3 regions of the Thiorhodovibrio frisius genome follow, and region 2 is predicted to be linked to each of the others. Evidence: predicted binding sites of a transcription regulator. Region 2 holds the regulator's gene; each other region holds the start of a gene.
The links. The regulator sigma-54, encoded in region 2, starts transcription at its own class of promoters, with help from an activator protein. The targets are predictions, from matches to a motif close to TGGCANGNTNCNTGCTT.
Positions count from the first base shown of each region.

Region 1: nifV (homocitrate synthase) is a predicted target of sigma-54. The motif match lies at 1,503-1,519, and genes of this name have one in related genera.
Region 3: Thiofri_RS07215 (TorF family putative porin) is a predicted target of sigma-54. The motif match lies at 1,564-1,580, and genes of this name have one in related genera.

Region 1 is NZ_CP121471.1:2,115,744-2,120,003, forward strand. Features, by position in the region: gene Thiofri_RS09915 (cobalamin B12-binding domain-containing protein) at 1-1,048, opposite strand, end outside; gene Thiofri_RS09920 (response regulator) at 1,192-1,317, opposite strand; gene nifV (homocitrate synthase) at 1,642-2,832, shown strand; gene Thiofri_RS09930 (hypothetical protein) at 2,868-3,422, shown strand; gene nifW (nitrogenase-stabilizing/protective protein NifW) at 3,510-3,857, shown strand; gene Thiofri_RS09940 (nitrogen fixation protein NifZ) at 3,841-4,260, shown strand, end outside.
Region 2 is NZ_CP121471.1:5,049,738-5,053,997, forward strand. Features, by position in the region: gene hprK (HPr(Ser) kinase/phosphatase) at 1-745, opposite strand, end outside; gene ptsN (PTS IIA-like nitrogen regulatory protein PtsN) at 742-1,218, opposite strand; gene hpf (ribosome hibernation-promoting factor, HPF/YfiA family) at 1,345-1,710, opposite strand; gene Thiofri_RS23030 (RNA polymerase factor sigma-54) at 1,822-3,330, opposite strand; gene lptB (LPS export ABC transporter ATP-binding protein) at 3,472-4,224, opposite strand; gene lptA (lipopolysaccharide transport periplasmic protein LptA) at 4,221-4,260, opposite strand, start outside.
Region 3 is NZ_CP121471.1:1,546,570-1,550,829, forward strand. Features, by position in the region: gene Thiofri_RS07205 (YifB family Mg chelatase-like AAA ATPase) at 1-1,052, opposite strand, end outside; gene ubiK (ubiquinone biosynthesis accessory factor UbiK) at 1,107-1,364, opposite strand; gene Thiofri_RS07215 (TorF family putative porin) at 1,692-2,585, shown strand; gene Thiofri_RS07220 (P-II family nitrogen regulator) at 2,679-3,017, shown strand; gene Thiofri_RS07225 (ammonium transporter) at 3,116-4,260, shown strand, end outside.

The sequences.
Region 1 (4,260 bases), 2.5 Mb from region 2:
TGTCCGTTCCGAGCGAGCTCAGGAACTGGAACACCTGGCCACCTACCACGACCTTGGTCGCCGGTAGATGCGAGCGCAACGCCGCAACCGCTGCCCGGGCGGCACGCAGATTGAATGGCATAGAGATGGACAGCGCGACCAAATCGGGCCGCTGATCTAATGCCTTGTGCAACAGGACATCGTTTGGAACATTGGCGCCAAGATAGATCACGTCCCAACCATCCAACTCCAGACAGGTGGCCACCATCCAGGCGCCCAGCTCATGGAACTCGTTCACGCTGGCGGCGACCAGCGCGCGGCCCCGCACCGGCTCGGGGAACGCCTGCTCGTAGTACAGCGAGGACAGTACCCGGTTGATGATCGCGGTGGCCTGGTGCTCGCCCGTGATCGAGAGCTTGCCATCTTCCCAGAGCAGGCCGACCAGATTCATCGCTGGCACCACCAGGCCCTGCAGCAGGGTCGGTAGAGCCATACCGGCGTCCCGCAACTCGCGGCACAACTGGAGCAGGCGTTCATCGTCGGCCTCAAGCAGGGCTTCGGTGAATGCAGCGAAGGCATCGGCTAGACTTGAATCGACGGTGAGTGACGTCTTGGCGCGCTGTTCGGCCAGTTCAATAACCTGCTGGTGCTGCGCCAGCATCCAGTCGTATACGCGGATGATCTCCGCAGCAGGCTCTGCCGGCAGCGCTGCGACTATGGCTTCCTTCCAAAGGCCAAGTTCGATGGCGAAATAGTCGTAGTGGACGCCCTGCGCATGGTAGGCGTGATAGACCCAGGGCAGGGTCACCGCGAGCAAGTCGTATTGCGCGCTCTGGAACACCTCGTCCATAAACTGGGCGTGATATCGATGGTTGTCCGCGAACAGCGTCGGCGGGTTGCCGCCGATCAGTTCCGGGTAACGCGAATGGGCTGCAATACGGTCCGTAACTTCCGCCGCCAACAACTGCATAACCGATTGGTAGGCCTGCACGGCCACGGCGGACACTGCGGGCAGGCTGGCGGCGCCCTGTGCGATCAGGTCAGAGCGCTGTGCGGCATTGCGCGTCATGCCGGCGGCCTCTTAACCGTGCCCAGTTCAGGATGCCCACAATTACAGGCCGGTAGCGGTCTCGAAAAACTGACACCTGTCATTCTGGATGGACCAGTTCCGATGTGCCGCTGGATTCGATGTTCATGATTCCAATTCCCCGGTCAGGTTGACACCTTGCACATCACCTCAACGCTGCTCATGTCCGGCATGTGCAGGTCGAAAAAGATCGGATCGGGCCGTTGCGCCCGCACCCGCGCGATGCCCTCGGTGCCTTTGGCTGCGAGCACGAGATTTTAGTCCATCAGACGGCTCAGCGCGAGAACGAAGGCATCGCGAATACCTTCTTTGTCGTCCCCGTCTCGCACCCGGTCTTGCAGTCAAGATGACAACAGCGGCGGATGGGATGTCGCAAAGGGCGCAAATTGGCCTGCGGCATGCGATATCACCCTTGATGTATTGCCTTTTTCTATTTAGGCATGCCCTTTGCTTTAGATTGCCCTGCCAGAGGTGTTTCGGCTCCTCTGGGGTGGGTGTCGCGTGCGGTCGATGAAATGACTGCCGGCGGCGCTGACGCGACATCGGTATTCAGGGCTCTATTGGAGGGCTTGCGCATGACTAGGACTCCGCCCGAGATTATTCCGCCGAGCATCGCACCCGGTGCGGTCTGCATCAACGACACGACGCTGCGCGATGGCGAACAATCTGCCGGGGTGGCCTTTTCGCTGGACGAAAAGCTTGCCATTGCGCGCGGGCTCGACGCCCTTGGCGTGCCGGAGTTGGAAATCGGCATTCCGGCGATGGGCGAGGAGGAACGCGCATCCATCGCTGCGGTCGCGGCCTTGGGACTGAATGCGCGCCTAATGGTCTGGGCGCGCATGGTCGAGCAGGATATTGCCGCCAGTCGTGACCTACCGGTGGATCTAATCGACCTGTCGATTCCGGTGTCCGATCAGCAAATTTCCGGGAAGCTCGGGCGTGATCGCACCTGGGTGCTCAAACAGATTCGCATCCAGGTGCCACGGGCACTGGAGGCGGGCTTTCAGGTTGGCGTTGGCTTTGAGGACGCCTCGCGCGCTGATGCGGATTTTCTGCGCCAGGTCGTGGAGGTGGCACAAGCCTCGGGCGCTAGGCGCGTGCGCTATGCCGACACCCTTGGGGTGTTGGACCCCTTCGGCGTGTTTGCCGCCATCAGCGATCTGCGCGCCCATTGTGACTGCGAGATTGAAATGCACGCCCATGACGACCTCGGCATGGCCACGGCCAATACTCTGGCGGCGGTGCGCGGCGGGGCCACTCATGTGAATACCACGGTGCACGGGCTGGGGGAACGCGCTGGTAATGCGGCACTCGAAGAGGTGGCAATTGGCCTGAAGCACGTCCATGGTTGCGCAACTGGCATTGATCTCACCCATTTCGAGAGTCTGTCCGAGTTGGTTGCAACCGCATCGGGCCGGCCAGTGGCCTGGCAGAAGAGCCTGATCGGCGCCGGGGCTTTTACCCACGAGGCTGGCATCCACGTCGATGGACTGATGAAAGATCCGCGCAATTATCAGGGTGTCGATCCGGCCGAGCTTGGCCGCACTCACCGCTTGGTGCTGGGCAAGCATTCCGGCCGCCATGCCCTGTGTCGCGCCTATGCCGAGCAGCTCAATACCTCACTGAGTGCTGAGCAGGCTGCCTGTCTGCTCACGCGTGTGCGCAGCTTCGTGACCGAGCACAAGCGCTCGCCTGAGCTGGGTGATCTGCGCGGTTTCCTCTCGGAGATTGATCTTAGCGCCGGCGGTAGTCTGCGCTTGCAATAGCCAGCAACCATCGCCAAGCAATTTGTGGGATAGCATTGGATTTACTCGACTTCACCGGCCAGGAGATGTACTTCGACGCCCCGCTGCCGGCGGAGGTGGACGCGCTCATACAGGATGCTGCGAGCGACTATGGAAGCGAAGGCGGCGCGAGCGCTGAGTTGGCTTTGCTGCGGGCTTACTTTCTGGCGCCCGAGCAGCTATCGGTGCTGGTCGCGCTCTATCGCTACTATTACTATCAGCACCGGCTGGAGGATGCGCTGATTGTGGCCGAGCGTGCGCTGGCGCTGAGTGCCCGCGACCTGGGATTGGACGGCGGCTGGCGGGAACTCGATGAGGCCCGGCTGCATGAATTAAGCCAGCATGCCATGCCCTTGACCCGCTTTCTGCTGCTGGCGCTCAAAGGCGCTGGCTATCTGGAGTTGCGTTTGGAGCGCGCCACCGAGGCGCTCGAACGTCTTGAGACCCTTGCGCGGCTCGATACCGAGGGGCGTCTGGGCATCGACAGCCTGCTGCGCCTGGCGCGCAGTCTGGTGACCGAGCAACAGATTCAGGGTGCTGGGGATAACCTGCATGTTTTGCGGCGTCGCTGACGCAAAATTTGGCGAATGAATTCGCCTGACCGACGCGGCGAATCTATTCGCCATTAGGCCTTGACCATCAACTAAAAGGTGCCTGCCATGTCCGATGTAACACAGACGATCGAGGAACTGGACCTCGATGAACTCGAAAGTGCCGAAGATTTCCTGACCTACTTCGGTATTGCTTTTGACCCTGCCGTGGTTCATGTGAACCGTTTGCACATTTTGCAACGCTTTCATGATTATCTCGCCGAGGTCGAGACCTTGCCAGAGGATGCCCAGGCACAGTTTGAGTTACACCGGGATCTGCTCGAAGGCGCCTATGGAGATTTTGTGAATTCGGATGCGCGCACCGAGAAAGTCTTTCGCGTCTTTAAGCAAGGGCAGCCGGTGAACGTGGGGTTGGATTCGCTGCTTGGTCAGTTGCATCATGCGCCCAGCGTATGACTACGGCGATGAGGTGCGCGTTATCCGCCACCTGCGCAACGACGGGACATTTCCCGGTCGGGATCGCGGTGCGCTGCTGATTCGTCGCGGCAGCACGGGCTATGTGCGCGATGTTGGGACCTTTTTGCAGGACCAGATCATCTACAGCGTGCATTTTGTCGACCAGGATCTCGTCGTTGGCTGTCGCGAGCAGGAATTGCAGGCGGCAAGTGACTTTTGGGTCGAAAGTCGCTTCGATACCCGCGACCGGGTGCGCGCCACCCTGACCCTGGCCAGCGGCGGTCGCTTGCTGGTGGAGGAGGGCAGCATCGGGGAAGTGGTCAAGGTCCTACGCGGCGAGCGCGAACTGCTTGGCTACCATGTCCAGTTTCCTGGCGCCAATCTGCTACAGGTGCCAGAGTCC
Region 2 (4,260 bases):
GGTCGACGCCGGCCAGTTCGCTGCTGTTGTAGATCCGCATGCTGATGACCAGTTTCAGGTGGTCTGTCTCGCGCACTGCGCTCTCGCCGAACATGGCGCGAATATTGAGCACACCAAGGCCGCGCACTTCGAGAAAATCGCGCAGCAGGGGCGGGCAGCGTCCCTCAATGATCTCCGGCGCAACCCGAGCGAATTCAGGCGCGTCATCGGCGATCAGTCGGTGGCCGCGCGCGATCAGCTCAAGCGCCAGTTCACTCTTGCCGATGCCGGGGTCGCCGACCAGCAGCACGCCCATGCCAAGCACCTCGAGAAAGACGCCATGCAAGGTGATGCGCTCAGCAAAGGCGTAGGTCAGCACATGTTGCAGGTGCTCGACAAGGTCCTGGTCGTTCAGGCCCGAGCCCAGCAGGGGCGTCTGTTCCCGCTCTGCAAGTGCGCGAAATTCCGGGTCAGGTTCCAGCCCGTCAGAGAAGATGACCGCAATGGGTTGGGCGGTAAAAACCCGCGTCATCATGTCGGCGCGGGCGTCCGGGTGCAGATCGCCTAAGTAGGCGGATTCGGCCGGGCCGATAATTTGCACCCGGTTCGGGCGGATGCAGTTCATGGAGCCCACCAACCGCTGGCGCGGTGATTGGGGCGGATTAGTGAGAGGAATGGGCTCTGGCGGAGGCTCAAGCACCCAGCGCAGCTTGAGCGGCTTGCTCAGGCTGTCGACAAGTCGCTGCAGGGAGTCGATAGCTTTCACGCGACTCCGTTGGATGCCGACAGAGATGCCTGGGTGAGAATGTCGAGCAGTGCCTGTGGGCTCTCGGCGCTGCGCAGGCGCTGTCGGAGATGATCCTGGTTGAAGAGTTCCGCCAGCTTGGCCAATAGTTGCAGATGGGTCTCGTTGGCGCCCTCAGGCACCAGTAGCGCAAAGGCCAGGTCAATCGGTTGGTCGTCGATGGCATCGAAGGGGACGGGCTCGGCGATCTGGATGAAAGCGCCAATGGCGTCCGTGATCTCCGCCACGCGCGCATGGGGCAGCGCCACGCCATGACCGAGGCCGGTGCTGCCGAGGCGTTCGCGCTCGAGCAGGCGGTCGAATACCGCCTCGCGGCTGAGCTGGGGCTGCTCGCCAACCAACAGCTCGGCCAAGGTTTCAAGCAGCCGCTTCTTACTGCTGATGCTGGCCCCGGCGAGCACCCGGTGCTCGACGATAAGTTGCGGGGGAAACATGTGCGCTGGCTCTCCGGTGGACGAAACAAAAACCGGAGCCAGCATGACCGGCTCCGGTATGGGTCATCAGTGAAGGATGTCGGTAGGTTCGTTATTTGGACAACGGGTCAAGCAATGCGTTTGACCTCAGTCCTCCTCAAGCGCTTCCGATGCTGCCTCGTCGGTAGCGGCAAGTTCGGCGCTGGCCACTTTGGCACCGGGCGCGCGATGACTTTGGCGCTTTTCCTTGTACTTGAGCACCTGACGGTCGAGCTTATCGATCAGCCCGTCAATGGCGGCGTACATGTCCTCGTGCGTCGCATCGGCATGAACGTTGGCGCCATTGACGAGCAGGGTGGCTTCCGCCTTCTGGCGGAGCTTCTCGACACTCAGGATGACGTTGGCGTTGATGACATGGTCGAAATGGCGCTCCAGGCGGGAAAATTTACTATCGACATAGTCTTTGAGTGGTTCGGTAATGTCGACATGATGCCCGGTGAGCTTGATTTGCATAGGTTATGACTCCTGAATGGTCGAACGCGGCGATGGCCGGTGCAATGACTGGGGAATTTCATCACAAAAGAACCCTGGTATGAAAACCCTCTGTAATGAAAACCTCTGGCGTCATGCGAGCCGCTTGCGCTCGTTCGAGGGCGGGATGCCCATGGCTTCGCGGTATTTGGCGACTGTTCGTCGTGCCACCTTGATGCCCTGATCCGACAGAACCTCGGCAATTTTGTTGTCACTCAGAGGCTTATTAGGCGTCTCTGCGGCGACCAGTTTGCGGATAAAGGCGCGGATGGCGGTCGATGAACACTCACCCCCTGAAGTGGTGTTGACGTGACTTGAAAAGAAATATTTGAACTCGAAGGTGCCCCTGGGGGTGTGCATGTATTTCTGCGTTGTCACGCGCGAGACGGTGGATTCATGCAGCTCCAGCGTCTCGGCGATGTCGCGCAGCACCAGCGGGCGCATGGCCTCTTCGCCAAAATCGAAAAAGTCCTGCTGCAGCTCGACAATTTTGGTCGCTACCCGCAGCACGGTGTCATTGCGACTCAGCAGGCTTTTGATAAACCACTGCGCCTCTTGCAGATGGGATTTCAGGCACTGATTGTCGGCGGCCTTATCGGCACGCCGAATGAGCTGCCTGTAACTCTCGTTGACGCGAATTCGCGGCGTGGTATCCGGGTTAAGCTCCACTGTCCAGCGGCCGTGGCGACGGCGCACCAGCACGTCGGGCTTGATGTATTCCGGTTGCACCTCGGTCACGGCCGACCCTGGGCGCGGGTTCAGGGAGCGGATCAGCGTCAGTGCCTGGCCCAAGTCATCGTCGCTGAGCTTGGTGCCACGGCGCATGGCGTCCAGATCGTTGCGCCCCAGAGCATCGAAATGGTGCTCGCAGATGCTCAGGGCATGGTCGCGTCGCGGCTGGTGATCGGTCAGCTGACGCAGTTGCAGGATCAGGCATTCGCGCAGGTCGCGTGCCGCGAGACCCGGCGGATCGAAGCTCTGGATGCGATGGAGCACGGCTTCAATCTCGTCCGGCTCAAGTTCCGGGTCGTTCAGAATCGCGGGCAATTCGCTCAGGTCCAGATGCAGGTAGCCGTCGGCGTCAATGGCGTCGATCAGCGCCTCGGCAACGGCTTGGTCGCGCGCGCCGAAACGGGTCAGGTTGAGCTGCCAGTCGATGTAGTCATGCAGCGTCTGCGGGCGCGAGCGCTGGGCGAAGAGGTCGAAATCATTGCTGTCGCCGGACTGGCTGCCAGATTGAGCACCGGATTGGGCACCGCTGCTTGGCGCGTAGCTGTCGGAGGTATCGGCGAAAGTGTCGGTCCATTCGCTGTCGGTGGGCAACTCGTCGGGCATGCCGTCGCGCTCGGGGCGCAACGAGCTATCGAGTCGCGCCTCTTCGAGACGCTGCGCGCTGGCCTCATCCTGATTCAGGCGGTCTTCGCGGGTGCCTGGCTCCGGCAGGTCGTCATCGGCGTTCTCGAGCATCAGGTTGGACTCAAGCGCCTGCTGGATTTCCTGCTGGAGATCCAGGGTCGAGAGCTGCAGCAGCTTAATCGCTTGCTGCAGCTGCGGCGTCATCGTCAGCTGCTGGCCGAGGCGCAGTTGAATGGTCTGCTTCATCGCGACGCCTTCAACGGAACTGCTGCGGGCAGCGGGACTCCGGCGGGATGGGCATAGACAGATGCTTGGACAATGAATGAAATTTGCATAGGGCAAATTTGATTGTAGCTGATCTTTGCCAAGTCGACGCAAAGCCGAGCGTCAAAGCCGGAAATGCTCGCCAAGATAGACCGCGCGCACCTGGGTGTTGCTGAGCAAGGCCGAGGGCTCACCTTCGGCAATCACCTGCCCATCGCTGATGATGTAGGCGCGATCACAAATATCGAGGGTTTCTCGCACGTTATGATCGGTGACCAGCACGCCAATACCGCGCTCGCTCAAATGGGTGATAATTTTTTTAATGTCGACCACTGCGATCGGGTCGACCCCGGCAAAGGGCTCGTCAAGCAACATGACTTTCGGCTCGACGGCAAGTGCGCGGGCAATTTCCAGGCGGCGGCGCTCGCCTCCCGACAAACTGAGAGCCAGAGATTGGGCGATATGCGCAATGCCAAGCTCATCGAGCAGCGCCTCGCAATACTGGCGGCGCTGGTGGTCGTCGAGTTCTGGGCGGGTTTCGAGCACCGCCATCAGGTTGTTTGTTGCGCTCAGCTTGCGGAAGATGGATGGCTCCTGGGCCAGGTAGCTCAGGCCGCGCCGGGCGCGTGCGTGCATGGGCGCGAGGGTGACATCCTCGCCGGCAAGCAAAATGCGCCCGGAATCAGCGCTCACCAGACCGACGATCATGTAGAAGCTGGTGGTCTTGCCGGCACCGTTGGGACCGAGCAAACCGACAACTTCACCAGCCCTGACGGTGATATCAACACCATCGACAACCCTGCGACGGCGATAGCTCTTGGCCAGACCTTCGGCCTGCAAGGCCAGAGCGGCCTGAGTGTGCGAACCGGGAGTCATTCCTTTGGCGTGATGGTGATTTTGACGCGCTCGTTG
Region 3 (4,260 bases), 1.9 Mb from region 2:
GGGCAGGGATTCATCGCGGCCAAGAGCTGAAAACGCGCTGGGAATTCGGCCTGACGCGCGGCACGCGAAATGTGAATGCGCCCGGATTCGAGCGGCTCGCGCAGTACCTCCAGCACCCGGCGATCGAATTCTGGCAGCTCATCAAGGAAGAGCACTCCATGATGTGCAAGCGAAATCTCACCTGGTCGTGGATGACTGCCACCCCCGACCAGGGCTGGTCCGGAGGCGGTGTGATGGGGTGCGCGAAAGGGCCGTTCGCGCCAGCGGCTGCGATCCAGCTGTTCTCGCCCCACCACAGAGCGCACGGCCGCTGCCTCCAGGGCTTCTTCTTCGGTTAGCGGCGGCAGAATGCCGGGCAGGCGGCTCGCGAGCATGGATTTGCCGGTGCCGGGCGGGCCGACGAACAGCAGGCTATGAGCACCGGCGGCGGCGATTTCCAGTGCCCGCTTAGCCTGGGGCTGGCCGCGAACCTCGGCCAGGTCGGACAGTGGTGCGCTGTCGGCTTCGGCGGCGGGTTGGGTTTGGTGAGGCGCCAGCGGCTCGATCTGATTCAGATGCTGACAGACATCGAGCAGGTGGCGCGCGGGCAGGATGCGCAGATCGCGCACCAGGCTGGCCTCATCGGCGTTTTCGACCGGTAGCACCAGCGCGCGTCCGGCAGCGCGCGCTGCCAGTGCCGAGGGCAGCACGCCCGAAACTGGCCGCAGGGCGCCGGAAAGGGCCAGTTCGCCCAGAAACTCATGCTCGGCGATGGCCTCGGGCTGCAATTGCCCGGAAGCACCAAGAATGCCAAGCGCGATGGGCAGATCGAAGCGGCCACCATCCTTGGGTAAATCCGCCGGTGCGAGATTGATGGTCACGCGCCCGTCCGGAAATTGAAAACTGCCGCTGCGCAGCGCGCCGCGCACCCGGTCCTTGCTCTCGCGCACGGCCATTTCGGGTAATCCAACGATGGACAGGCCGGGCAGGCCGCCAGCGGTCTGCACCTCGACAATCACCTCAAGCGCCTGAATGCCATAGGGGGCACGGCTATGGAGAATGCTGAGGCCCACGCGCCGCTCGCTTGCTGGTTAGGGGCGGTGTGCTGGCCATCGGGCTCGGATGGCTCAGACCTTGCCGGCGCGTGCCGATTGCTCAAGCTCGGCAATGCGTGCCTCCAGTGCTTCCAGCTTAGCGCGGGAGCGCGCCAGCACAGCGGCCTGAATGTCGAATTCCTCGCGGGTGACCAAGTCGAGCCGGTTCAGTCCAGCCTCGAGCGTTGCGCGCATGCTGCGCTGTAGGTCTTCTTGCAACACTTGCATGCCTTTTGGCATTGCGGCACTGAGACGGCGGGCGAGTTCATCGAGCTGTTTTGGGTCCAACATGGCGCGGCTACCTGTTCTTGCTGAAAGAAATATCAGCCATTATAGAGCCTGTTTGGGTGTCGCGTCCTCGGGGATTCGCGCACCGATACAGCGCATCTTTTGGGTGCGATCACGGATTTTTAGCACTATTTTGGTGCATTTATTGATGTATTTTTGCAACAGTCGTGAGTGATCGTTGTGTTTTCGTAACATTCAGGGCTGGCATGCGTTCTGCTTGCAGAATTGTCAGTTCCAGCCGCCGCAGCTTTTTGCTGCACTGCTTTTTGCTGCACTGAGGTGGCGGACGAATTAACCGGTTTTCACTGACAACTGATTAGGATGAGACGTATGAAAAAAATCGCCATGAAAGAAACCGCACGCATTCATCGGTCGTCGCCGCGACTCGCCGGTCTGGCGGCGGCAGTCGCTCTCTCGCTGGCCGGCACCAACGTCGCGCTGGCACAAGGGGCGGGGCCTTGGGATTTCAGCGCAAACATTGGCGCCGTTTCTAATTACATGTGGCGCGGCGTTACCCAGACGGGGGACGGCGCGGCAGTGCAGGGTGGGCTGGATGTGGCTCACGAGAGCGGCTTCTATGCTGGTACTTGGGCGTCGAACATCGATTGGGACGATGGAACCCAAACAGTGACCGGGGTTGTGCGACTCGATCCAACCACGGGGCGCCCAACGGTTGTGGGCACGACATCCGGCAATAATTCGGGTTTGCCGACCTATGAACTCGACTTGTATGCGGGTTACGACTTTAGCCTGCCTGATGAAAACGCCAGCTTGGGCCTCAATACCATCTACTACGCCTATCCTGACAGCTCGGGTAACGTCGACTTTTGGGAAATCGGTATCTCTGGTGGCTATGATTTCGGTCCTGCTGCCGTGTCTGGCGGCATTCAATATACCGCATGGAACGGCAAGGTGAACGATGGCGGCATGTTCGCGGAGGGCGACCTTTACTACAGCGCCGCCTTGGATGTCCCGCTTCCCCGGGATTTTAGTTTCGGCGTTTTCGGCGGTTACTATGACTTTGATAATGACCGCTATTTCTACGCCGACAGTAATGGTGTCGCAAAAAAAGCCTCCTACGATTACTGGCATTGGGGGGCGACCGTCAGCAAAGAGGCGGGCGACTTTGGGACCTTTAGCTTCACTTATGAACAAGTGGATGCCGATGGCGACTACTATGACGAAGATGCCCAAGTCTGGGTCGGTTGGAACAAAACGTTCTAAGTCGTCCGAGTATCCTGACGTTCCGACAGGCTAATTGCGCGGGGACCGTCAATGGCGGTTACCCGCACTTAATACACTTAGGGAGCTTATGCAATGAAGCTGATCACAGCAGTGATTAAACCATTCAAGCTCGATGATGTGCGGGAGGCGCTGGCCGATATCGGCGTGTCTGGCATCACTGTCATCGAGGTTAAGGGTTTCGGGCGGCAGAAAGGCCACACCGAACTGTATCGCGGTGCCGAGTATGTCGTCGACTTTCTGCCCAAAATTAAGGTGGAAATTGCTGTCGACGATGGTCTGGTTGAGCAGGTGATTGAAGCTGTCACCAATGCAGCCCGTACCGGCAAGATCGGCGACGGCAAGATTTTCGTCTTCGACGTCGGTCAGGTCATCCGCATCCGTACCGGCGAGACCGGTCCCGACGCGCTTTAAGCGACTTTTGCAGGAGGAACCTCATAGTGGAAGAACCAACGATACAGCTCGCCTACGCGCTGGATACCTTTTACTTTCTCGTCTCCGGTGCTCTTGTCATGTGGATGGCCGCCGGTTTTGCGATGCTCGAGGCGGGGCTGGTCCGCGCCAAGAATACCGCTGAAATTCTTACCAAGAACGTCGCGCTCTTTGCCATCAGCTGCATCATGTACATGTTGATTGGTTACGGCATCATGTATCCGGCGGGTGGTAACGGCGTTATCCCAAGCATCAACTGGTCGTTCATGTTCATGAACGCGACGGACGACAATACGCTCAAAGCGATCACCGAGGCTATTGCCGCGAAGGCAGCCAACCCAGAAGAAGCCCCTGACCCGTCCTACTACTCGGGTCTTTCCGACTTCTTTTTTCAGGTGGTCTTTGTCGCCACCGCCATGTCGATTGTCTCCGGTGCCGTGGCCGAGCGTATGAAGCTTTGGGCTTTCTTGGCCTTCGCCGTCATCATGACCGGCTTTATCTATCCAATGCAGGGTTACTGGAAGTGGGGCGGTGGCTGGCTCGACGGCATCGGCTTTAACGACTTTGCCGGATCGGGTATCGTCCATCTGTGCGGTGCCTCTGCGGCTCTGGCCGGTGTGATTCTGCTCGGCGCGCGTAAAGGCAAGTACGGCAAGGACGGCAGCATCAACGCCATTCCTGGCTCCAATCTGCCGCTGGCAACCCTGGGTACCTTTATTCTGTGGCTGGGCTGGTTCGGCTTTAACGGTGGTTCGGAACTCAAGATTTCCGACATCGGCGAGGCCAACGCGGTGGCTGCCGTCTTCGTCAACACCAACATGGCCGCAGCTGGTGGTCTGGTTCTGGCGTTGATCACCGCTCGTATCATGTTCGGCAAGGCCGATCTCACCATGGCACTGAACGGCGCTTTGGCCGGTTTGGTCGCTATTACCGCCGAGCCACTGACCCCGAGCCCGATCGCGGCAACCCTGATCGGCGGCCTCGGCGGCGTGATTGTGGTCTTCGCCATCGTCACCATGGATAAGCTGCGCATCGATGACCCGGTCGGTGCCATCTCAGTGCATGGTGTTGTCGGCATGTGGGGTCTGATCGCTGTGCCGCTGACTAATGGCGACGCATCCTTTGTTGCTCAGTTCATTGGTCTCTTCACCATTCTGGCATGGGTCTTTGCCGCATCTCTTCTGACGTGGTTCCTGATCAAGCTGGCCATGGGCCTGCGTGTCAG